3 regions of the Halomonas halophila genome follow, and region 1 is predicted to be linked to each of the others. Evidence: predicted binding sites of a transcription regulator. Region 1 holds the regulator's gene; each other region holds the start of a gene.
The links. Region 1 encodes FNR, which switches genes on or off when oxygen is low (the NO sensors DNR and NnrR bind a similar motif). Its sites were predicted from a motif close to TTGATNTANATCAA; they were not measured.
Positions count from the first base shown of each region.

Region 2: a site for FNR is predicted at 1,778-1,791, ahead of QWG60_RS00715 (nitrate/nitrite transporter). Genes of this name have one in related genera too.
Region 3: a site for FNR is predicted at 2,920-2,933, ahead of QWG60_RS07840 (cation-translocating P-type ATPase). Genes of this name have one in related genera too.

Region 1 covers NZ_CP129121.1:2,849,732-2,857,647, reverse strand. Annotated here, with positions in the region: gene QWG60_RS13470 (putative nucleotidyltransferase substrate binding domain-containing protein) at 224-2,050, shown strand; gene QWG60_RS13465 (3'-5' exonuclease family protein) at 2,092-2,712, shown strand; gene ttcA (tRNA 2-thiocytidine(32) synthetase TtcA) at 2,799-3,710, shown strand; gene fnr (fumarate/nitrate reduction transcriptional regulator Fnr) at 4,014-4,757, opposite strand; gene QWG60_RS13450 (oxygen-independent coproporphyrinogen III oxidase) at 4,827-5,795, opposite strand; gene QWG60_RS13445 (sulfite exporter TauE/SafE family protein) at 5,884-6,606, opposite strand; gene ccoS (cbb3-type cytochrome oxidase assembly protein CcoS) at 6,603-6,845, opposite strand; gene QWG60_RS13435 (heavy metal translocating P-type ATPase) at 6,842-7,916, opposite strand, start outside.
Region 2 covers NZ_CP129121.1:158,961-166,876, forward strand. Annotated here, with positions in the region: gene QWG60_RS00710 (histidine kinase) at 1-1,597, opposite strand, end outside; gene QWG60_RS00715 (nitrate/nitrite transporter) at 1,901-4,603, shown strand; gene QWG60_RS00720 (nitrate reductase subunit alpha) at 4,617-7,916, shown strand, end outside.
Region 3 covers NZ_CP129121.1:1,708,621-1,716,536, reverse strand. Annotated here, with positions in the region: gene QWG60_RS07855 (HlyD family secretion protein) at 1-764, opposite strand, end outside; gene QWG60_RS07850 (Na+/H+ antiporter family protein) at 1,005-2,339, shown strand; gene QWG60_RS07845 (YchJ family protein) at 2,460-2,915, opposite strand; gene QWG60_RS07840 (cation-translocating P-type ATPase) at 3,032-5,743, shown strand; gene hrpB (ATP-dependent helicase HrpB) at 5,757-7,916, opposite strand, start outside.

The DNA of each region.
Region 1 (7,916 bases):
CATGAGGTCACGGTCGTGGGCTATGACTTTGGTATAAAGCCGAGATTCGTCGGGTCGGCCTGCGGCGGAATACCTAACACCATGGTCTAGATTCTGGTCGCGAGAGGGGGTTGCTACTCTGGACCCGAGCCCTGCTGTCCCCGGTTCTTCGTCTCGCGCGTGGCCCATGCCCCGTTCGGTGCGCGATCCGGGGCGGCGATTCCCGGCACGAGGACCCGCTTCCATGGTCGATGTCGATCTCTCCCACGCCCCCTTCAGCCTGCTCGACGAGGCCGGGCGGGAGCGCGTGCGCGGCGGTCTCGACCTGGCCTACTTCGATTGCGACGAGATCATCCTCGAGGCGGGGCAGCCCGGCGAGAACGTCTTCCTCATCCACAAGGGCGAGGTCGCCGAGCTGGACACCACCCAGCCCGGCGAGCGCCAGCGCATCGGCCACTACACCGGCGGCGATCTGTTCGGTGCCATCAGCATTCTCAATGGCCAGAGTCGCTATCGCTTCCGTGCCGAGCAGGAATCGCTGTGCTACCTGCTGCCCCGGGCGCTGTTTCTCGAGCTGTGCGACGCCTATCCGGCCTTCGATGCCTTCTTCCGCCAGCGTCTCGCCGACAAGGCGCGGCTGCTGACCGAGCAGCGCGCGGCCGGCGGGGTGACCATGGCCGGCTTCATGCTGGCGCGGGCCCAGGACTGCATGCGCCCGCCGCGCTGCCTGGGCGGCGAGACCACCATCGCCGAGGCGGTGCGTCTGCTGCATGACGAGGCGGTCGACAGCCTGCTGGTGCAGGGCGAGGCCGGGCCGGGCATGGTCACCAAGACCGACCTGCTCGACGCCCTGGTGCTCGAGGGGCTCGGCCAGGAGACACCGCTGTCGTCGCTGGCCGGGGAGGAGCTGATCACCGCCCGGCCCGATCAGTACCTGTTCGAGGTGCTGGTGCTGATGACCCGCCGGCGCATCGAGCGGGTGGTGATCGTCGAGGACGAGGCGCCGGTGGGCGTGGTGGAGCTGACCGACGTGCTCAGCTACTTCTCCAGCCGCAGCCACGTGGTCAGCCTGCAGGTCGAGCAGGCCGGCGACCTGAAGCAGTTGGCCTCCGCCAGCCGCCGTACCGCCGAGCTCGCCGGTGCGCTGATGGCCCAGGGCGTGAAGCTGCGCTTCGCCATGGGGCTGCTGGCCGCGCTCAACGGTCGCATCATCCACAAGGCCTGGGACTTCTCGATGCCCGAGTCCCTGAGGCGCGACAGCTGCCTGATGGTGATGGGCAGCGAGGGGCGCGGCGAGCAGATGCTCAAGACCGACCAGGACAACGGCCTGATCCTCGACGACGACCTGGCGTGGCCGGACTGCATGGAGCGCATGGCCGAGTTCACCGAGACCCTGGTCTCGCTCGGCTACCCGCGCTGCCCCGGCAACATCATGGTCTCCAACCCGGACTGGGTGGGCACCGAGCGCCAGTGGAAGGCGCGCATCGCGCGCTGGGTCGAGGCCCGCGACGGCGACAGCCTGATGAAGCTGGCGATCATGCTCGACGCTCATGCGGTGGCCGGCAATCCGGCACTGCTCGAGCGGGTGAGGGAGACGCTGTTCGAGGCGGCCTCCCGTGACGAGCTGCTGCTCTCCTACTTCGCCCGGCCGGTGATGCGCTTCTCCACGCCGCTGACCCTGTTCGGCTCGCTGAAGAAGCCCCAGCACGGCATCGACATCAAGAAGGGCGGCATCTTTCCCATCGTGCATGGCGTGCGGGTCATGGCGCTGGAGCGCGGCATCCTCGCCACCGGCACCCTGGATCGCCTCGATGCCCTGGCCGCCGACGGGCGGCTCGAGGAGCGCTTCGCCGAAGACCTGGGGGAGGCGCTGTCGCTGTTCACCCAGCTGCGCCTCGAGCAGCAGCTGGCGCGGCTGGAGGGCGACGGCGGCGACGAGAGCGGCGAGCCAGACCGGGTCGTGGTCCAGTCGCTGTCGTCGCTGGAGCGTGACCTGCTGCGCGAGGCGCTGCACATCGTCAAGGACTTCAAGCAGCGGATTTCCCATCGTTATCACCTCGAATACACCTGAGGTGGCCGGCCGCCGCCTCTCGACACGACAAGGACATCGACATGCTCAAGACCCTGCGCCGCCTGGTCGACCGCCACCGCCACGCCCATGGCCAGTATGGCTGGCTGTTCCGCCCCTATACGGGGGAGGAGCTGGTGGCGCTGGCCGTGCAGTCGACCGGCGGCGACGTGCGCAGCGCCGAGCCGCTGGCGATCGCCGCGGTGCGCCTGCGCGGCGATCGGGTGCTGACCAGCGAGTCGCTGGAGCTGCGGCTGACGCGCCCGGAAGGCGTGGACGCCGAGGTGCTGCGGCGTCACGGCCTGCGCGGCATCGATCTCGACGACGGCGTGACGCTCGACCAGGCCCTGGCGCGGCTGCTCGACTTCGTCGGCAATCGCCCGCTGGTCGGCTGGCGGCTGGATCGCGACCTGGCGTTGCTGAACCGCCCGCTGCGCGCCCGATTCGGCTTCGACCTGCCCAATGCCGGCATCGACCTGGTCCAGCGTTACCAGCGTTACCATCATCATTCGCGGCTCGAGGTGGCACCGGCCTTCGAGCGGGTCGCCGCGCAGCTCGAGGTGCCGCTGATGGGGCGCCACAGCGTGCTGGGCACCGCCGTGACCACGGCCCTGATGCACCTGCGGCTGGACCGCGACGCGCTGCTCGAGCGCCGCAGCGGCTGAACGCGCGCCACGTCGCCAGCCTGGCGGCAGGGTGGTAGGATAGGCGCCCTTTCCCTTTCCCCGATTGCCCTGGCAGCGCCCCGACCATGCAAGATGCCGTGACCTTCGATCCCCGTCCCGCCGATGAGGCCGCTTCGGCCGAGCCGTCGACCCTGTCCGCCGAGGCGCCCGACGCCAAGGCCAAGCGCGAGTTCAACAAGCTGCAGAAGCGTCTGCGGCGCCAGGTCGGCAACGCCATCATCGACTTCGACATGATCCGCGAGGGCGACAAGGTGATGGTGTGCCTGTCCGGCGGCAAGGACAGCTACACCATGCTGGAGATCCTGCGGAATCTGCAGCGCAACGCGCCGGTGAACTTCTCGCTGGTGGTGGTGAACCTCGACCAGAAGCAGCCCGGCTTCCCCGAGCATGTGCTGCCCGAGTACCTGGACGGGCTCGGCGTCGATTACCATATCCTCGAGCGCGACACCTACTCGGTGGTCAAGGAGAAGACCCCGGAAGGCAAGACCACCTGCGCGCTGTGCTCGCGGCTGCGCCGCGGCTCCCTCTATGGCTATGCCGAGGAGATCGGTGCCACCAAGATCGCGCTCGGTCATCATCGCGAGGACATCCTCGAGACGCTGTTCCTCAACATGTTCTTCGGCGGCAGCCTCAAGTCGATGCCGCCCAAGCTGCTCTCCGACGACGGCAAGAACATCGTCATCCGCCCGCTGGCCTACTGCCGCGAGGCCGACATTGCCGAGTTCTCGGAGCGCATGGCCTTCCCGATCATCCCCTGCAACCTGTGCGGCTCGCAGCCGAACCTGCAGCGTCAGGTGGTCAAGGAGATGCTCGCCGAGTGGGAGGCCAAGCATCCCGGCCGTCTGGAAAGCATGTTCAAGGCGGTCACCAACGTCGCCCCCTCGCAGCTGGCCGACCGCGAGCTGTTCGACTTCGCCGGGCTGGAGGACAAGCAGGCGAAGATGCAGGCCGACCGCATCGATCTGCATAACGAGTGAGTAGCGCCTAGCGGCAAGCGCCCGGCTGCTCAGTAACGGGCGGCAGATGTCGAGGAAGCCAATGAGAAACCCACGGGACGTCGAGTCCTGTGGGTTTCTTCGTTGACGTCAGGAATGGCCATGACATCATCCTGCCGCGCTTGGCGCTTGGCGCTTGGCGCTTGGCGCTTGGCGCTTGGCGCTTGGCGCTTGGCGCTTGGCGCTTGGCGCTTGGCGCTTGGCGCTTGGCGCTTGGCGCTTGGCGCTTGGCGCTTGGCGCTTGGCGCTTGGCGCTTGGCGCTTGGCGCTTGGCGCTTGGCGCTGTCAGCGGCAGCCCTCTTCCTCGGCCAGCTCGGCCAGGGCGTCCAGGTCGAGGATGTTCACCTCGCGGCCGGAGACGGCCACCAGGCCCTGCTGCTGGAAGCGGCCCAGGATGCGGCTGACGGTTTCCACGGCCAGCCCCAGGTAGTTGCCGATGTCGGCCCGGGACATGGAGAGCCGGAAGCTGTAGGCGGAGTAGCCGCGGCGCCGGAAGCGGTCGGAGAGGCTGGCGAAGAAGGTGGCCAGCCGCTGGTCGGCGGTCTTGCGCGACAGCAGGCGCATCATGCGGCGGTCGTCGCGCATTTCCTTGCTCATGCTGCGGTAGAGCTGGGCGCGCAGCTCCGGCAGGCTTTCCGACAGGGCATCCAGGCGATCGAAGGGGATCTCGCACACGGTGGTGGTCTCGAGCGCGATGACCGAGCCGGGATAGGTCGACTCGTCGATGCCGTCCAGCCCCACCAGTTCGCTGGGCAGATAGAAGTTGGTCAGCTGATCCATGCCGCCGCCTTCGCTGGTGATCTGCTTGAGGCTGCCGGAGCGAACCGCATAGACGCTGGTGAAGGGGCTGCCCTGACGGAAAAGCGACTCGCCCTTCTTGAGCGGCGGACGGCGGCGGATGATGGCATCGAACTGATCGATGTCCTCGAGTTCGAGGGCCAGGGGCAGGCACAGGGAACTCAGGCTGCAGGTCCGGCAGCGGGTCTCGTGCAGCAGTGAGCGGCGCCTGCCGGCTGCGATATCGGGCATGCTGTCCTCCTTGATCGGGGCTTGCCTTCCCCATTATGGCGGATAGCACCCGCCCGGGCATAGCATCCCTTAGCCGTGTCCCGCGCCCGAACGGCGGCAGCGCGACCAGTGCCCCGATGCGGTGGCCAGTCGCCCCTCATCCAGCGCCGCGGCATAGTCCTCGGCCGAGCCGGCGTTGCAGGCCACGGCGTCGGGCAGCCGCGAGATGGCACCGGGGCCAAGCCCCAGCCGGTCGCGGGCCTGCTCGCGTCGCGTCTGCGCCCGGGCGTCCTCCAGCGCGGCGCCGTGGCGGGCGTAGAACCCGCCTCCCAGCGACCGATAGCCGTTTCCGGCCAGGCGGTCCTCGATCCGAGCCAGCAGTGTCGCCGGCAGCGTCGACTCGCCTTCCTGCCAGGCGGGGTCCGGGCGCAGCGAGAGGCGTGGCGGCGTCATGGCCATCAGCGTGGCGAGCGCCGCGGCGGCCTCCTGCTCGGGCGTCGCCGGCGGCACGATCAGCACCAGGTTCAGCGAGTGCCAGCCCATGCGGACGCTCTCGTCGAGCAGCGGCTCGATGCGTGACTGCAGCCGCGTCAGGGCTTCCGGGCGGTCGGCCCTCGGCAGGCGCATGACCAGCTTCAGGCGGTTGAAGCCCAGTGCCTCCAGATGGCGCAGGGTGAGAAGATCCGTGGCACGGGGATCGAGTTCGACGGTGAAGTCGCGCCAATGTCCCGATTCGAAGGGAAAGCGCGAGGCCAGCCGATCGACCAGCCCGCTCATCCGCGACAGGCTCAGCCAGGGGGGCAGGCTGCCGCCCCAGTGCAGGGCCTCGAGCCGTCGATCGGGGGCGAGGCAGCGTCGCACCAGCACCATCTCGCGATCCAGTCGGGCCAGGTCGACTTCGAACGGGTCCATGCCCTTGGTGTGATCGACGCGCGCGTCGCCATCGTGGCGCAGCGGCAGGCGCAGATGCAGCGACAGGGGACGGGCGTCGGCGTTGCTGGCGGCCAGCGCCGCGGCGTAGTCGTCGGCGCCGAAGTCGGAAGGAGCGGTGACGGGCATGGCAGGATTCCGGGAGTGCATGCCATCAGGCTAGCGGTCGCGGAAGCGGGCGGTGTTGCGCTGGGTCAAGCGCGACGGCGAAAGCGGTTCAGTGCTGCCCGGCGTGGCCGGCCTCGTGGGGCATCGCGCCCGGCCACAGCCCCCACAGCTGCCACAGGGCGAAGCCGATGATCGTCAGTGCCGCCAGGGTGCGGGTGGCCGGGTGGCGGATCAGGCCGCCCAGCCGACGCGCGGCCAGGCCGGTGGCCAGCAGCGCCGGCAGGGTGCCGAGTCCGAAGGCGCCCATCAGCGCCGCGCCGCGCAGCGGATCGGCGCTGGCCAGGCTCCAGGTCAGCATCGAGTAGACCAGTCCGCAGGGCAGCCAGCCCCAGACGGCGCCCAGGGCCATCGCCTGGGGCACCGTCACGACCGGCATCAGTCGCCGTCCGAGGGGCTCCAGGCGGCGCCACAGGCGCTTGCCGAGGGCCTCCAGCCTCAACAGCCCCTTCCACCAGTCGGCGATGTAGAGCGCCATCAGGATCAGCATCGTCGCGGCCAGCACCTGCAGCGCCAGGCGCACCCCGGGGGCCAGCCCGACCAGGGTGCCGAGCCCGGCGGCCAGGGCGCCCGCGAGCACGTAGCTGGCGATGCGCCCCAGGTTGTAGCCCAGCAGCAGGCCGCCGAGCCGGACCGGATGGCGCAGGCTGGGCGGCACGGCGAAACTCAGGGCGCTCATGATGCCGCCGCACATGCCGATGCAGTGGGCGCCGCCGAGCAGGCCGAAGACGAAGGCCGCGGCCAGCGGTGGCAGGTCGAGTCCGGTGGGGTTCATCGGGCGTCCTTGTCGCTGTCCTTGTCCCGGGTTCGGTCACGGTCGTGGGCGGCGTTCGGCTCGCCCGCATCGTGCGCTGGGCCTGGCCCTTGCGGCGGGTCGTCATCGTCGAACAGGATGCGATGCGCCGGGCCTTCCAGGTCCTCGAACTGGTCGTGGCGCACGGCCCAGAAGAAGGCCCAGACGGCCAGGCCGAGCAGGATCAGCGACAGCGGTATCAGCAGGTAGAGAATGCTCATGATGCCTCCCGGGCGAGGGTATTCTCGGCGCGCCGCTGGCGGGCCAGCCTCAGGGCATTGGCGACCACCACCAGCGAACTCGCCGACATGCCCAGCGCCGCCAGCCAGGGGGGCACCCAGCCCAGCGCCGCCGGGGGCAGGGCCAGCAGGTTGTAGGCCAGCGCCCAGCCCAGGTTCTGGCGGATGATGCGCCGCGTGGCGCGGCCGACGTCGAGCGCTTCGACCAGCCGCCCGAGATGGGGGCCGAGCAGCACGGCGTCGGCCCGGGTGCGGGCCAGGTCGGTGGCCGCGTTCATGGCGAAGGCGATGTCGGCGCCGGCCAGCACCGGGATGTCGTTGATGCCGTCGCCGACCATGGCCACCCGCTGGCCCTCGGCCTGGCAGTCGCGCAGCCGAGCGAGCTTGTCCTCGGGGCTCGCGCCGGCGCGCCACTCGGCGATGCCCAGTCGCTCGGCCAGCGCCCGGGTGGGCCCCTCGGCGTCGCCGGACAGCAGTTCCACCGCGATGCCTCGCGCCGCCAGGGCGGCGACGGTGGTGGCGGCATCTTCCCGAGGCTGGTCGCCCAGGGCGAACCAGGCCCGTGGCTCGCCGTCCTCGGCCAGCAGCAGCCAGTGGCCGATCTCGGCACCGCTGTCCGGATTCGTCGGCACTCGGTCCGGGGCCGCGAAGTCGGGCCGGCCGAGCCGCCAGGGACGGCCGTCGATCTCGCCGGCGAGGCCCAGGCCGGGGCGGGCGGTGACGTCGCGGGCACTGATGCCGGCGCGGCGATGGGGGCGAAAGGCGCGGGCGATGGGATGCTCGGAATGGGCCTCCAGGGCCGCGGCCAGCGCGGTGAGACGCTCGGGGTCGTGTTCCGCCAGCGGCACGGTGCGCTCCAGCCGCATCTCGCCTTGGGTCAGGGTGCCGGTCTTGTCGAAGATCATCCGGTCGAGGCGCGGCAGGGTCTCCAGAGCGTCGGCACGGGTCAGCAGCACGCCGCGGCGATAGAGCCTGCCGTGGGCGGCGGTCAGGGCGGTGGGCGTGGCCAGCGCCAGGGCGCAGGGGCAGCTGACCACCAGCACCGAGAGGGTC
Region 2 (7,916 bases), 870 kb from region 1:
CCACGCGGCCCGCCTCGTCGGTGCTCAGGCTGACCTCGCAGCGCTTCGCCCGGGCGTGATGGACGACGTTGGACAGCGCCTCGCGAACGATCTGCAGGGTATGCACCTCCTCATTGGGTGACAGTGGGCAGTGATCGAGGCAGTAGTCGAGGCGAAGGGACAGCTCACCGCGACGGACGAATTCGCGCACCGTCTCCTCGAGGGCAGCCTCCAGCCCGGCGTCAGACATCTTCAGGCGGAAGGTGTTGAGCAGCTCGCGGAGCTGACGGTAGGCGGCGTTGAGGCCTTCGCGCAGTTCATCGACGATCGCCTCGGTGTCGGCATGGGCCCCGCCGGCCCGGGCCTGGGCCTGCAGGCGGGAGACCTGGATCTTCAGGTAGGAGAGCGACTGGGCCAGCGAGTCGTGCAGTTCTCGAGCGATCACCGCGCGTTCGTCCATCAGCGCCAGCCGGCGCTGCTCGGCGTAGCCCTGGGAGAGCGATAGCGAGGTGGCGATCAGACCGGCGATGGTTTCGACCAGGTCGCATTGCCAGCGCCGAGGCGGCGACTCGGGCGAATATTCGAGCAGCAATACCCCGTAGTTCCGCCCCGCCTCGTTCACCGCGACCCGATACACCCAGGGGGTGTCCCCGTTGCCGTCGAGACAGGGCTGGCAGGCCGGCGCGCGACAGAAGTCGGGGCAGTCGTCGGGTCGGGTGGAGAGCCGCAGGTAGGCGCGCTCGGCATCGCTCTGGCTCAGGCACAGGGTGACGGGGCCCAGACCGGTGACGGCGGCGAGGTCTTCGAGCACCCGGCGGTAGCTGGCATCGCCGATGGGGGCGCCGTTGAGCTGGCGCGCGGCCTGGTAGAGCACCTCGAGCGTCTCGTTGCTGCGCTCGAGCTCGGCGGTCTTGGCCTCGACGCGCGCCTCGAGCTGACCGTAGATCCGGGACAGGCTGTCGTTCATCTGGTTGATGGTGCGCGACAGAAGGCCCAGTTCGTCGTCGGCCGCGTAGCGGGTGCGGCCGCTGAAGTCGCCGCGCCGTGAGCGATCGACGACCCTGAGCAGGTCACGCAGCGGCGGCATGACATCGGTGGTCAGCTTGTACATGGCCAGGAACACCAGGCCCAGGGTCAGGAACAGGATGACCCCCTGGAACAGGCGCATCAGCTGGATTCGCGACTCGGCCTCGCGCTGGAGCTGGTCGACCAGGCGGTCCACCTGGTCGACGAAGTCGCCGACCGGTAGCGTGGCCGGAACGCCCGCCGCTTGCATCCGCGGCCGCAGCCGGTCGTGCCATTGCGCGATGACGGTGCGGTACTGGCGGTTCAGCGGATGCCGTGGATCGTCCGCCAGGCGTCCGGTGATCGCCGGCGAGGCGAGGCTGCGCTCGAGTTCGGCGATCTGCGCCCGGCGAGCCTCGCTGTCGGCATCGGCCCGTTGGGTGGTGCTCAGCAGACGATAGGCCTGCATGCGCAGGGCGCCGGCCTGGTTGATGGCGGCCGCGTCGCCACGGGCGTTCTCGGCGATGATGATCGAGCCGAGCATGCTGGTCAGCGCCAGCAGCACGATGCCGGCCATCGCCAGGCCGGCGCGGAAGGACAGGGAACGGGGCATGACATCCGGCATCGCGCCAGGGGCGCCGCCTACCTCCAAAGAGTCGCCTTTGTCACCACGCCCGGTGCAACACCGGGCGGCAGAAGCAAATGCTAGTTGAATCAGTGGGTTGTGAAAAAACTCCTGCTACCTCCAAAGAGGTAGACACGGCTAGGGTCGGGGATGGCGCTCCGAAGCGCCTTGACCCAGGTCAACGGCCTCGCCTCACCGCCGGCGCTAAGGTCCTCCTACCGCGTCTTTCGCACCTTCGGTCCGGTGGAAGGGCGCTCCCGGAAGCCTTTCACCGAGCCAGAGGGGGAGATCATGGCCAACCCCGCCCCATCGACCAGGCGCGCCCAGAATCGCGCCCTGTTCCTGTCCACGCTGGCGTTCACGCTGTGCTTCGCGGTGTGGACGCTGTTCTCCATTCTCGGCCTGCAGATCAAGCAGGAGTTCGCCCTGTCGGACACCCAGCTCGGCCTGCTGATGGCGACCCCGGTGCTCACCGGGTCGATCAGCCGCCTGTTCCTGGGCATCCTCACCGACCGCTTCGGCGGGCGCTGGGTGTTCAGCCTGCTGATGCTGGCCACGGCGGCCTGTGTCTACCTGCTGACCTTCGCTACCAGCTACCCCATGCTGCTGCTCGGCGCCCTGGGCGTCGGCCTGGCCGGGGGCTCCTTCATCGTCGGCGTGGCCTACACCTCGGCCTGGTTCGAGCAGGAGCGCCAGGGCACCGCCCTGGGGATCTTCGGGGCCGGCAACGTCGGCGCCGCGGTGACCAACTTCGGCGCCCCCTTCCTGCTGCTGGCGCTGGGCTGGCAGGGGGCGGCGCTGGTCTACGCCACGGTGATCGCGATCATGGGCGTGGCCTTCCTGCTGCTGGCGCGGACCGATCCGCAGAGCGAGCGTCGCCGCGCCGAGGCCGTGCCGCTCAGGCAGCAGCTGGCGCCGCTGGTCGAGGTTCGCGTGTGGCGCTTCTCGCTGTACTACTTCTTCGTGTTCGGCGGCTTCGTCGCCCTGGCGCTGTGGCTGCCCCACTACCTGGTCGAGGTCTACGGCCTGAGCATCACCGCCGCCGGCATCGTCGCCGCGCTGTACACCATTCCGGCGTCGCTTTTCCGCGTCCTTGGCGGCTGGCTGTCCGACCGCTACGGCGCGCGGCGGGTGATGTACTGGACCCTGATCGCCTCGGTGGCCTGCACCTTCCTGCTCAGCTACCCGCCGACCCGCTACCGCGTGCAGGGCGTTCACGACATCCTGGAATTCTCGTTCGCCATGAACCTGGTCGGCTTCGTCGTGCTGATCATGGTGCTGGGCTTCTTCATGTCGCTGGGCAAGGCGGCGGTGTTCAAGCACATCCCCAGCTACTATCCGCAGCACGTCGGCGCGGTCGGCGGGGTGGTGGGCATGATCGGCGGCCTGGGCGGCTTCTTCCTGCCGTTGACCTTCGGCATGCTCAACGATGTGGCGGGCATCTGGCAGAGTTGCTTCATGCTGCTGTTCGCGGTGTCCGCCGCGGCGCTGGTGTGGATGCATTACGCCATCCTGCGTGCCAGCCGTCAGGAGTGGCGGGCCGGCCGGGAGGTCACCGACCTGCCGGAGCTCGCCACGCCCAGCCGTTTCGTGCTGCAGGACTGGCGCCCGGAGGATCCGGATTTCTGGTCCGAGAAGGGCAAGCGCATCGCCACCCGCAACCTGTGGATCTCGATTCCCAATCTGCTGCTGGCCTTCTCGGTGTGGATGGTGTGGTCGGTGGTGGTGGCCAAGCTGCCCCAGGTGGGTTTCGACTACACCTCCAACCAGCTGTTCTGGCTGGCCGCGCTGCCGGGACTGTCCGGCGCCACGCTGCGCATCTTCTACAGCTTCATGGTGCCGATCGTCGGCGGCCGGCGCTTCACGGCGCTGTCGACCGCCTCGCTGGCGTTGCCGGCGCTGTGGATCGGCTTCGCGGTGCAGAATCCCGACACCCCCTATCTGGTGATGCTGATCCTGGCGCTGCTGTGCGGCTTCGGCGGCGGCAACTTCGCCTCGAGCATGGCCAACATCTCGTTCTTCTATCCCAAGCGCGAGAAGGGCAACGCCCTGGCGCTCAATGCCGGGCTGGGCAACCTGGGCGTCAGCGTCATGCAGTTCCTGATCCCGCTGGCGATCACCGCCGGGGTGTTCGGCGCGCTGGGCGGCGAGCCGCAGACGCTGGGCGACGGTGAGCGCCTGTGGCTGCAGAACGCCGGCTTCGTCTGGGTGCCGTTCATCCTGCTCGGCGCCGTGGCGGCCTGGTTCGGCATGAACGACATCGCCAGTGCCCGCTCCTCTTTCAAGGATCAGGCGGTGATCTTCAAGCGCAAGCACAACTGGCTGATGTGCGTGCTCTACACCGGCACCTTCGGCAGCTTCATCGGCTACTCCGCGGGTTTCCCGCTGCTGGCGTCGAACCAGTTCCCGGAGGTCGACGTGCTGCAGTTCGCCTTCCTGGGGCCGCTGGTGGGCGCCCTGTCCCGGGCCGGCACCGGCTGGGTCTCGGACCGCTTCGGCGGGGCCAGGGTCACCCTGTGGGTGTTCGCGGCGATGATCGCCTGCGTGGCCGGGGTGCTGTTCTTCCTCGGGATCAAGGACCAGCCGGGCGCGTTCTGGGGCTTCTTCGCGATGTTCCTGCTGCTGTTCTTCTTCACCGGCGTGGGCAATGCCAGCACCTTCCAGATGATTCCCGAGATCTTCCGCCAGGAGGTGGCGCGACTGATGCCGACCCTCGACGAGGCGGCTCAGCGTCAGCAGAGCGAGAAGGAAGCCGCGGCGACCATCGGCTTCACCTCGGCGATCGCCGCCTACGGGGCCTTCTTCATTCCCAAGACCTTCGGCAGCTCCATCGCGCTGACCGGGGGGGCCGAAATGGCGCTGTACGGCTTCATTGCCTTCTACGCGATCTGCGTGGCCCTGACCTGGTTCTACTACACCCGCCGCCACGCCGAGATCCGCCTGCAGGCGCCCGAGCACGCGGCGCAGACGCCAACCGCCTCGCCGAGCCGCTGAGGAGAGAGCATCCATGAGTCACTTTCTGGACCGCCTGAAGTACCTGACCCGCCGCCCCGACGACTTCGCCGGGAGACACGGCGAGACCCGCGACGAGACCCGCGACTGGGAGGACGGCTATCGCGCGCGCTGGCAGCACGACAAGGTGGTGCGCAGTACCCACGGGGTCAACTGCACGGGGTCGTGCAGCTGGAAGATCTACGTCAAGAACGGCCTGGTCACCTGGGAGACCCAGCAGACCGACTATCCGCGTACCCGCCCGGACCTGCCCAACCACGAGCCCCGCGGCTGTCCGCGCGGGGCCAGCTACTCCTGGTACCTGTACAGCGCCAACCGCCTGAAACATCCGCTGATCCGCAAGCCGTTGCTGGCGCTGTGGCGGGAGGCCCTTGCCGAGCATGGTGACCCGGTGAACGCCTGGGCCTCCATCGTCGAGGACCCGGCCCAGGCCAGGCAGTACAAGCGCGCCCGCGGCATGGGCGGCTTCGTGCGCGCCGACTGGGACGAACTCAACGGCCTGATCGCCGCTTCCAACGTCTACACCGCCAAGCAGTACGGGCCGGACCGCATCATCGGCTTCTCGCCGATTCCGGCCATGTCGATGGTCTCCTACGCCGCCGGCAGCCGCTATCTGTCGCTGATCGGCGGCGTGTGCATGAGCTTTTACGACTGGTACTGCGACCTGCCGCCGGCCTCGCCGATGACCTGGGGCGAGCAGACCGACGTGCCGGAGTCCGCCGACTGGTACAACTCGGGCTACATCATCGCCTGGGGGTCCAACGTGCCCCAGACCCGCACCCCGGACGCCCACTTCTTCACCGAGGTGCGCTACAAGGGCACCAAGACCGTCGCGGTCACCCCGGACTATGCCGAGGTCGCCAAGCTCACCGACGAGTGGCTGTCCGCCAAGCAGGGCACCGACGCGGCCCTGGCCCTGGCCATGGGCCACGTCATCCTCAAGGAATTCCATCTCGACAACCCCAGCGCCTATTTCACCGACTACGTGCGCCGCTACACCGACATGCCCTGCCTGGTGGAGCTCGAGGTTCGCGAGGACGGCAGCCACGTGCCCGGCCGGCAGCTGCGCGCCAGCGACTTCGCCGATGGCCTGGGTCAGGACAACAATCCCGAGTGGAAGACCCTGGTCTGGGACGAGCTCGGCGATCGCCTCGTCGTGCCGCGCGGCTCCATCGGCTTCCGCTGGGGCGAAGCGAGCGGCGACGACGAGGACGAGAGCAAGGGCAAGTGGAACCTCGAGTCTCTCGACGCCGACGGCACCGAGATCCGGCCGAGGCTCAGCCTGGCCGAGGCCCATGACGAGGTGGCTCGGGTGGCCTTTCCCTACTTCGGCGGGATCGAGCATCAGCACTTCGATCACGTGAAGAGCGGCGGCGCCAGCGACGAGCTGCTGTTCCACTGCCTGCCGGCCAAGCGGATGACCCGGGCAGACGGCCGCGAGGTGCTGGCGGTCACCGTGTTCGACCTGATGTGCGCCAACTACGGCATCGACCGCGGGTTTAGAAGCAAAGAGGGCAAGGACGACGGCGCCACCGCCTTCGACCAGGTCAAGCCTTATACCCCGGCCTGGCAGGAGAAGATCACCGGCGTGTCCGCCGAGCAGTGCCTGCGCATTGCCCGGGAGTTCGCCGACAACGCCGACAGGACCGGCGGGCGTTCCATGATCATCGTCGGTGCCGGGATGAACCACTGGTACCACATGGACATGAACTACCGTGGCCTGATCAACATGCTGGTCATGTGCGGCTGCATCGGCCAGAGCGGCGGCGGCTGGGCGCACTACGTGGGCCAGGAGAAGCTGCGCCCGCAGACCGGCTGGCTGCCGCTGGCCTTCGGCCTGGACTGGCAGCGGCCGCCGCGGCAGATGAATTCCACCTCCTTCTTCTACAACCACTCCAGCCAGTGGCGCTACGAGAAACTCGAGGTCAAGGAGATCCTCTCGCCGCTGGCCAAGGCCGAGGACTACTCCGGCAGCCTGGTCGACTTCAACGTGCGCGCCGAGCGCATGGGCTGGCTGCCCTCCGCGCCGCAGCTGGCCACCAATCCCCTGTCGCTGGCCGGCCAGGCCGCCGAGGCGGGCCAGGCCACCGCGGACTACGTGGTCGACCGGCTCAAGGCCGGCGAGCTGCGCTTCGCCGCCGAGGATCCCGACGACCCGAAGAACTTCCCGCGCAACCTGTTCATCTGGCGCTCCAACCTGCTCGGCAGCTCGGGCAAGGGCCACGAGTACATGCTCAAGTACCTGCTGGGCACCCGCCACGGCATCCAGGGCAAGGACCTGGGCGAGGCCGGCGGCCAGACGCCCGAGGAGGTCGTGTGGCGCGAGCAGGCGCCTGAGGGCAAGCTCGACCTGCTGGTGACGCTGGACTTCCGCATGTCCACCACCTGCCTGTACTCGGACATCGTGCTGCCCACGGCGACCTGGTACGAGAAGGACGACCTCAACACCTCCGACATGCACCCCTTCATCCACCCGCTGACCGCGGCCACCGACCCGGCCTGGGAGTCGCGCAGCGACTGGGAGATCTACAAGGGCATCGCCAAGGCGTTCTCCAAGGTCTGCGTGGGCCACCTGGGCGAGGAGACCGACCTGGTCACCCTGCCGCTGCAGCATGACTCCCCCGCCGAGCTGGCCCAGCCCGAGGTCCGCGACTGGAAGAAGGGCGAGTGCGAGCCGGTCCCCGGCAAGACCCTGCCGGCGCTGGTCGAGGTCAAGCGCGACTACCCGGCCACCTACGAGCGCTTCACCTCGGTGGGGCCGCTGCTCGACCGCCTGGGCAACGGCGGCAAGGGCATCGGCTGGAAGACCGAGAAGGAGGTGGAGCTGCTCGGCAGGCTCAATCAGGTGAAGTCCGAAGGGCCGGCCAAGGGGCGACCGCGCATCGAGTCGGCCATCGACGCCGCCGAGGTGATCCTCACCCTGGCGCCCGAGACCAACGGCCAGGTGGCGGTCAAGGCCTGGGGCGCGCTGTCGGCGATCACCGGCCGCGACCACAAGCATCTGGCCGTGCCCAAGGAAGAGGAGAAGATCCGCTTCCGCGACGTGGTGGCCCAGCCGCGCAAGATCATCTCCAGCCCGACCTGGTCCGGCCTCGAGGACGAGCACGTCTCCTACAACGCCGGCTACACCAACGTCCACGAGCTGATCCCCTGGCGCACCGTCAGCGGCCGCCAGCAGTTCTATCAGGATCATGCCTGGATGCGCGCCTTCGGCGAGAGCCTGCTGGTCTATCGGCCGCCCATCGACACCAAGGCCGCGGTCGGCCTGGCCGATGACAAGGGCAACGGCAACCCG
Region 3 (7,916 bases), 1.1 Mb from region 1:
ACCCGGGCCGATTCCCCTTCGCGCACGTGTCGAAGGCTCTTCTCGCGCAGGTCGGCGACCAGGTCGAGCCCCTCGCCCACCACCGCCAGCGCCGACTGCCCGCGGGTGACGTAATCGCCCTCGCGCAGCTGAAGGTTGGTCACCACGCCGTCGCGCTCGGCGCGCACCAGAGTGTGCGACAGGTCGAGCTCGGCCTGGTCGATGGCGTTATCCGCCTGGCGCAGCTGCAGGTTGCCGTCGCCGCGTTCGCCGAGCTGCACCTCCAGCTGACGGATGCGGGCCTGGGCCGCCGCCACCGAGGAACGCGCCTGGCGCTCCTCGGCCACGATACTGTCGACCCGCTGCCGGGAGATGCTGTGGCGACTGAGCATCGTCTCGGCTCGACGGCGCTCCCCGGCCAGCTCCTCGGCGGAGGCCCGGGCCGCATCGAGATCGGCATGCGCCTCGGCGAGATCGGCCTCGAGCAGCGCGTTGTCGCGGACCGCCGCCTCTCGGGCAAGCCGGGCCTGGTGCAGCGCCAGTTCGAAGGGCGCGCGATCGAGCGAGAACAGCACGTCGCCGCGTTCGACCCGTTGATTGTTGGTCACGGCCACCGCCTCGACGCGGGCCGACACCTCCGGCGCGACCCGCACCACGGGGCGTAGCACCCGGGCCTGGGGGGTCATCGGCATGAAGGTGTCGGCGATGATGAAGTAGACGAACAGCACGCCGAAGGCCGCCAGCGCGACCCGGACCCAGCGCGCGAAACTCTGATCTGGAGTCATGGACTCGCTCCCGTCGATGCCACCGGCCAGGACGACCGGATGGGGCAAAAGGCCGAGATGATAGCAACTCTTTTAGCAAGCTAAAAGATGCCATGCAATCGTAACCGTCCCCTCGCCCCGCCACTCTCGGGCCCTCGATGGCCCGATCGGCGCGGCATGCCTGGCATCGCCAGCCGAGATGACTACAATGGGCGGCTTGATTTTCCGCCCATTCCTCCGACACTCCCGCAAGGAACCCTCATGAACGCCATCGTGCTTGCCATCCTGGTCATGGTCACCCTGAGCCTGATGCGGGTGTCCGTGGTCTTCGCGCTGATCGCCGCCACCCTGGTCGGCGGCCTCTATGCCGGCATGCCGATCGGCGAGATCATGGACGCCTTCAACGACGGCCTGGGCAACGGGGCCACCGTGGCCATCTCCTACGCCGTGCTCGGCGCCTTCGCGGTGGCCCTGTCACGCTCGGGCATCACCCAGCTCCTGTCCCAGAAGGCCATCGCCGGTCTCCGGCTGGACCAGGGAATCCCCCACCGCCGCACCATCGTCTATGTGCTGCTCGGCGTGCTGCTGGCCTTCTCGGTCAGCTCGCAGAACCTGATCCCGGTGCACATCGCCTTCATCCCGGTGCTGGTGCCGCCACTGCTCAAGCTGATGAACCACCTGAAGCTCGACCGTCGCGCCGTGGCCTGCGTGATCACCTTCGGTATCACCGCACCGTACATGCTGCTGCCGGTAGGCTTCGGCTCGATCTTTCTCCACGACATCCTGCTGACCAACCTCAACAACAACGGCCTCGACGTGACCGCCGCCATGGTGCCCACGGCGATGATCGTGCCGATCGGCGGCATGGCGATCGGCCTGGTCGTGGCGATCCTGTTCAGCTATCGCGGCAAGCGCAGCTACGAAGACCGCGACCTGGCCCACGGCGACGAGACACCCGCCGAGGCCGCCGGCCACCTCAAGCCCTGGCAGATCGCCGTGCTCGGCCTGTCGCTGGTCGGCACCGTGGTGGTACAGCTGGTCAGCGGTTCCATGGTGCTCGGCGGCCTGTTCGGCTTCGCCGTACTCTCCGTCAGCGGCGTGTTCCACTGGCACGAGCAGGACGACATCTTCACCGAAGGCATGCGCATGATGGCGCTGGTCGGCTTCATCATGATCGCGGCCGCCGGCTTCGCCAGCGTCATGCAGGCCAGCGGCCAGGTCGAGAGCCTGGTGGAAAGCTCCACCGCCCTGATCGGCGACCACAAGGGCTTGGCCGCCCTGGTCATGCTGCTGGTGGGCCTGTTCATCACCATGGGCATCGGCTCGTCGTTCTCGACCATCCCGATCATCGCCTCGATCTACGTGCCGCTGGCGATCGGCTTCGGCTTCTCGCCGATGGCCACCATCGCCCTGGTCGGCACCGCCGCCGCCCTGGGCGACGCCGGCTCACCGGCCTCGGACTCCACCCTCGGCCCGACCGCCGGCCTCAACGCCGACGGCCAGCACGACCACATCTGGGACAGCGTGGTGCCGACCTTCCTGCACTACAACATCCCGCTGATCGGCTTCGGCTGGCTCGCCGCCATGATGCTCTGAACCCGGGCGGTGCCCGGGAGCGGCAAGCCGAAAGCTTGAAGCTGAAAGACACAACAGCCCCGCCGGCATATACCGGCGGGGCTGTTGTATTTCATGCCGGCCATCCGGCCAACAGGGGGATTAGCCTCGAACGCAGCAGGCCTTGCCCTTCTTCCCGCTCCCACACGGGCAGGGATCGTTGCGCCCCGGCTTGAGCCGGGTCACCGAGGGCTCGCCGTCCACGTAGACCCAGCGGCCCGCCTCGCGCCGAAAGCGCGACCGCTCCTCCAGAGCGCCCCAGCGGCGCCCCTCACGGAAGGTGGCGCGAAAGTGCACCCTGCCGGTATCGCCGTCCTCGCCGTGATCGAGGATCTCGAGGTGCACCCACTGGGTCGGATCGTCGTCCGGCAAGGCCGTCGGACGCGTCTCGGGCGCCCAGCTCTCCAGCAGATAGTCGTTCAGGCCCAGGGCGAAGGCGCTGTAGCGCGAGCGCATCAGCGCCTCGGGCGTCGGCGCCGGCTCTCCGTCATGGTAGCGGCCACAGCAGGCCGTAAGCGGCAGGCCAGTGCCGCAGGGGCAGGGTTCGGCGTCTTTCATGGCATTGATCCAGGTCAAGGGGTGAACCGGACATGATAGCGAATCGTGTCCGCCACTTGCCGCCTCCGCTGCGCTGCAGCATTCTCATCACACGCCCTCGCCACGGAGGCCAAGGCATGGACGTCGCCTATCACTCCCCGACCACATCCTGGCACGCCCTGAGTGCCGAAGAGGCCCTCGATCGCCAACAGAGCCATCCGCGCGGCCTGACCGACGAGGCCGTCGCCGAGCGCCAGCGACGCTTCGGTCCCAACCGCCTGCCCCAGGCACGCCCTCGCTCCGCCTGGCGCAGGCTGGCGTCACAGTTCGCGAACCTGCTGATCGTCATTCTGATCGTCGCGGCCCTCGGCAGCCTGGCCCTTGGCGCCATCGTGGATGCCATTGCCATCCTCTCCGTGGTCGCCATCATCGCACTGGTCGGCTACGTCCAGGAAGGCCGTGCCGAGCAGGCGCTGGCCCGCATTCGCGACCTGCTTGCCCCAAGCGCCCAGGTACTGCGCGGCGGCCGCCGCCAGGAAGTGCCTGCCGAGGCACTGGTGCCGGGAGACATCGTCCTGCTGGAGAGCGGCGATCGAGTGCCTGCCGACCTGCGCCTGCTGGAGGCACGTCGGCTGCGTCACCAGGAGGCCACACTGACCGGCGAGTCGTTACCCGTGGACAAGGGCACCGCAGCGGTGGCGGAAAACGCCGAGCTCGGCGATCGCAGCAGCATGGCCTATGCCGGCACCCTGGTGGCGCAGGGCAGCGCCCGGGGGCTGGTGGTGGCGATCGGAGCCGACACCGAACTCGGCCGCATCTCCGCGCTGCTGAGCAGGGTCGAGCCACTGCGCACGCCGCTGCTGCGCCAGCTCGACCGCGCCGGACGGGTACTGGCAACGCTGATCCTGGCATGCGCGATCGCCACGGCGCTGGTCGGCGTGCTGCTGCACGGGAGTCCCTGGCCGACGATGTTCATGGCCGCGGTAGGCCTCGCGGTCGCGGCCATCCCGGAGGGGCTGCCGGCCATCGTCACCATCGGCCTGGCGCTGGGAGTTCAGGCCATGGCCCGCTCGCGAGCCATCATCCGCCGTCTTCCCGCGGTGGAGACCCTGGGGTCAGTATCGACGATCTGCTCGGACAAGACCGGCACCCTGACCCGCAACGAGATGACCGCCCAGGCGATCTGGCTGCCCGAAGGCGAGTTTCACCTCGACGGCATCGGCTTCGCCCCCGAGGGCGCATTCCACCGCGTAGACGACGGCGAGACCAGCCCGGCCCCGCTCGACCTCGATGACCAGCATGCCCTGCGTCACTTCCTGAACGTCGGCGTACTGTGCAACGACGCCGAGCTGGTCCACGAAGACGAGACATGGCGCATCCATGGCGACCCTACCGAGGGGGCGCTGGTGGTGGCCGCCGCCAAGGCCGGCCTGCCGGTGGTGCAGGCGCGCCGTCATCATGTCCGACACGACGCCATCCCCTTCGACGCCGGACGTCAGTACATGGCCACCCTCCACGACATGGAAGGGAGTCCCCGCCTGCTGGTCAAGGGCGCGCCGGACAGGCTGCTGGCGATGTGTCACCGGGTGCGCACCGACCGGGGCGAGGACTCACTGGATCTTTCTCTCTGGGAGCAACGCCTCCATGCCCTGTCCGACAGGGGCCTGCGCGTGCTGGCCCTGGCCGAGAAACCGCTGTCCTCAAGCCTGAAGCTGACCGACGAGCACGCCGAGTCGGAACTGGTACTGCTGGGTCTGGTGGGCATGCTCGACCCGCCCCGGGAGGAAGCCATCGCCGCGGTGGCCGAGTGCCGGGCCGCGGGCATTCGTCCGGTCATGATCACCGGCGACCACGGCGTCACCGCGCGCGCTATCGCCGAGCGGCTGGGCTTCGCCAACACGGGCCGGGTGATCAGCGGCCACGAGATCGAGAGCATGTCCGAGGCGGCGCTGATCGACAGCGTCATGACGGTAGACGTCTTCGCAAGAGCCACCCCCGAGCACAAGCTACGGCTGGTCGAGGCCCTGCAGTCATGCGGTGAGGTCTGCGCGATGACCGGCGATGGCGTCAACGACGGCCCGGCCCTCAAGCGCGCCGACGTGGGCGTAGCCATGGGGCGACAGGGCACGGCGGCGGCTCGGGAGGCCGCGGAGATGGTCCTGGCCGACGACAACTTCGCCACCATCGTCGCCGCCATCCGCGAGGGCCGTAAGGTCTACGACAACATCCGCAAGACCATCACCTTCCTGCTGCCCACCAACGGCGCCCAGGGCCTGGCCATCATGGTCGCGGTGCTGTGCGGGGCGCTGCTGCCGGTGAGCCCGCTCCAGGCGCTGTGGGTCAACATGGCCGTGGCGGTGACCCTGGGCCTCGCCCTGGCCTTCGAACCCGGCGAACACGACCTGATGCGACGCCCACCAAGGAAACCGGACGCCGCCCTGCTGGACCTCTTCCTGCTGTGGCGGGTGATCTTCGTCTCGACGCTGCTGCTGCTGGCCACCTATGGCATTTTCACCTGGATCCACGACATGCAAGGCGGCGCGCTCGAGCAGGCCAGATCCGGTGCGGTCAACATGTTGGTCGCGGGCTCCGCCGCCTACCTGGTCAACAGCCGCTACCTGATCCAGGGGGTGCTCTCATGGCGGGGCCTGTTCGGCAGTCGTCCGGTATGGGTGGCCATCGGCCTGATTGCCGTCATCCAGCTGGCCTGGACCTACGTGCCCGTCCTGCAACGCCTGTTCGGCGCCGCAGGCCTGGCGCCGATGCACTGGGTCGTGATCCTGGCCACTGCGCTGGCCGTACTGCTGATCGTCGAGGGGGAAAAGGCGCTGTGGCGCCGTCGAGCCTGACCCCGGGGACGACTCAGCTTCGCCGCTTGGTCCGTGCGCTGGCTTGGGCCGACCACGGATCCTCCGGCCAGGGATGCTTGGGATAGCGACCGCGCATGTCCTTGCGCACCTCGGCGTAGCCGTTGGCCCAGAAGCTCGTCAGGTCTGCGGTGACCTGCAGCGGGCGCCGCGCCGGCGACAGCAGATGCAGCAGCGGCGCGACCCGGCCGTCGACCAGACGCGGCGCGGCCTCCCAGCCGAACACCTCCTGCAGCTTCACCGCCAGCACCGGCGTCTCGCCGCGATAGTCCAGCGCCACCCGCGAGCCGCTGGGCACCGTCAGGTGTGTCGGCGCCAGGGCGTCGATCCGTGCCGACTGGCCGCCGGCCAGGCCGTCTCTGAGGATGCGCGCGAACGGCAGCGCCTCGACCTCGTCGAGGCGCGACAGCCCGGCCAGGTAGGGGCCGAGCCAGGCGTCCAGGTCGTCGAGCAGCGCCTCGTCGGACCAGTCCGGCCAGTCGTCGCCCAGGGTGCGGCGCAGCAGCGCGACCCGGGCGCGCAGCTGCTCGGTGGCCTCGTCGAACGGCAACCCGCGCCGGCGTACCGCCTCGAGCAGCGCCTGCTGGGCGGCCTCCGGCGGCAGCGACGTCAGCGGCCGGCGCTCGAGCACCACGGCACCGAGCCCACGGCGGCGTTCGCCGACCAGCCGCCCGCGCTCGTCGGACCATTCGAGATGATCGCGCCACTGGCCGGCCTCGGGATGCAGCGCCGTCAGCCGCGCCTCGTCCAGAGCCGCGGCGCGGAAGATCCGCCCGCCGCCGCCCTCGCCGTCCAGGGCCACCGCCACCAGCAGCTCGGCGTGGGCCAGCGGGTGCGACTCGGGCAGCGTGCCCTGCCCGCCGCCGGCCAGCCGGAAGCGCCCCGGCGAGAGCCGCTGGGCGATGCGCTCGGGCCAGGCCAGCGCCAGCAGCTCGCCGAGCGCCTCGAACCGCGGCGACGACAGCCGGCAGCCCATCAGGCTCGCCAGGCGTTTGGCATCGCGCTGCCAGGCGCGATCCTCGCCGGGGCTGGCGAAGCGTTTCTCCAGTGCCGCGGCCAGGTCGCGCTCGTCGTCGGCACCGCGACCCTCGAGCAGCGCCGCCAGGCCGCAGGCCAGGGCCGCCGCGTCGAGCTCGGACGCGCGCTGAAGCATCACCGCCAGCCGTGGGTGGGTCGGCCAGCGCGCGCAGGCGCGGCCCAGCGCCGTCAGGCGATGGGCATCGTCCAGCACGCCGAGGCCGCGCAGCAGCTCGCGCCCGGCGGAAAGCGCCCCCGCCGGCGGCGGCGTGATCCAGGACAGCGACTGCGGCTCGGTGATGCCCCAGCGCGCCAGCTCGAAGGCCAGCGGGGCCAGGTCGGCCTGGCGGATCTCCGGCTCGCGGTCCGGCACCAGTGGCTGCTCCTCGGCCCACAGCCGGTAGCAGACGCCGGGGCCCTGGCGGCCGGCGCGGCCGCGGCGCTGATCGGCGCTGGCCCGGTTAAGCCGGCGGGTCTCGAGGCGCGTCAGGCCGGTGCGCGGCTGGAACACCGGCAGCCGCTCCAGCCCGGCGTCGATCACCAGCCGCACGCCGGGCACGGTGACGCTCGACTCGGCAATGGCGGTCGCCAGCACCACCCGGCGGCGGCCTTCGGCGTCGGGGGCCAGCGCGCGACGCTGGGCGTCCAGCGGCAGCCGGCCGTGAAGCTCGTGGATCGCGGCATCGGGCAGCCGATCGGACAGTGCCCGCGCCAGCCGGCGGATCTCGCCGACGCCCGGCAGGATCACCAGGGCATCGCCTTCGTCGGCCGCCAGCGCCTCGGCGACCACCGCCGCCTGATGGCGCGCGGCCTCGTCATGGGGCTTGAGCGAGCGATTCGGCGGCCGGTGATGGGTGGCGACCGGGAACTGACGCCCCTCGCACTCGATCACCGGCGTTGCCTCGCCGAGCACGGCGGTCAGCGAGGCCACGTCCAGGGTCGCCGACATCACCAGCAGGCGCAGGTCGTCGCGCACCGACTGGGCGTCGAGGGTCAACGCCAGCCCGAGGTCGGCCTCGAGGCTGCGCTCGTGGAACTCGTCGAAGATCACCCCGGCCACGCCCTCGAGCAGCGGGTCCTCCTGGAGCATGCGCGTCAGCACGCCCTGGGTGACCACCTCGAGACGCGTCTCGGTCCC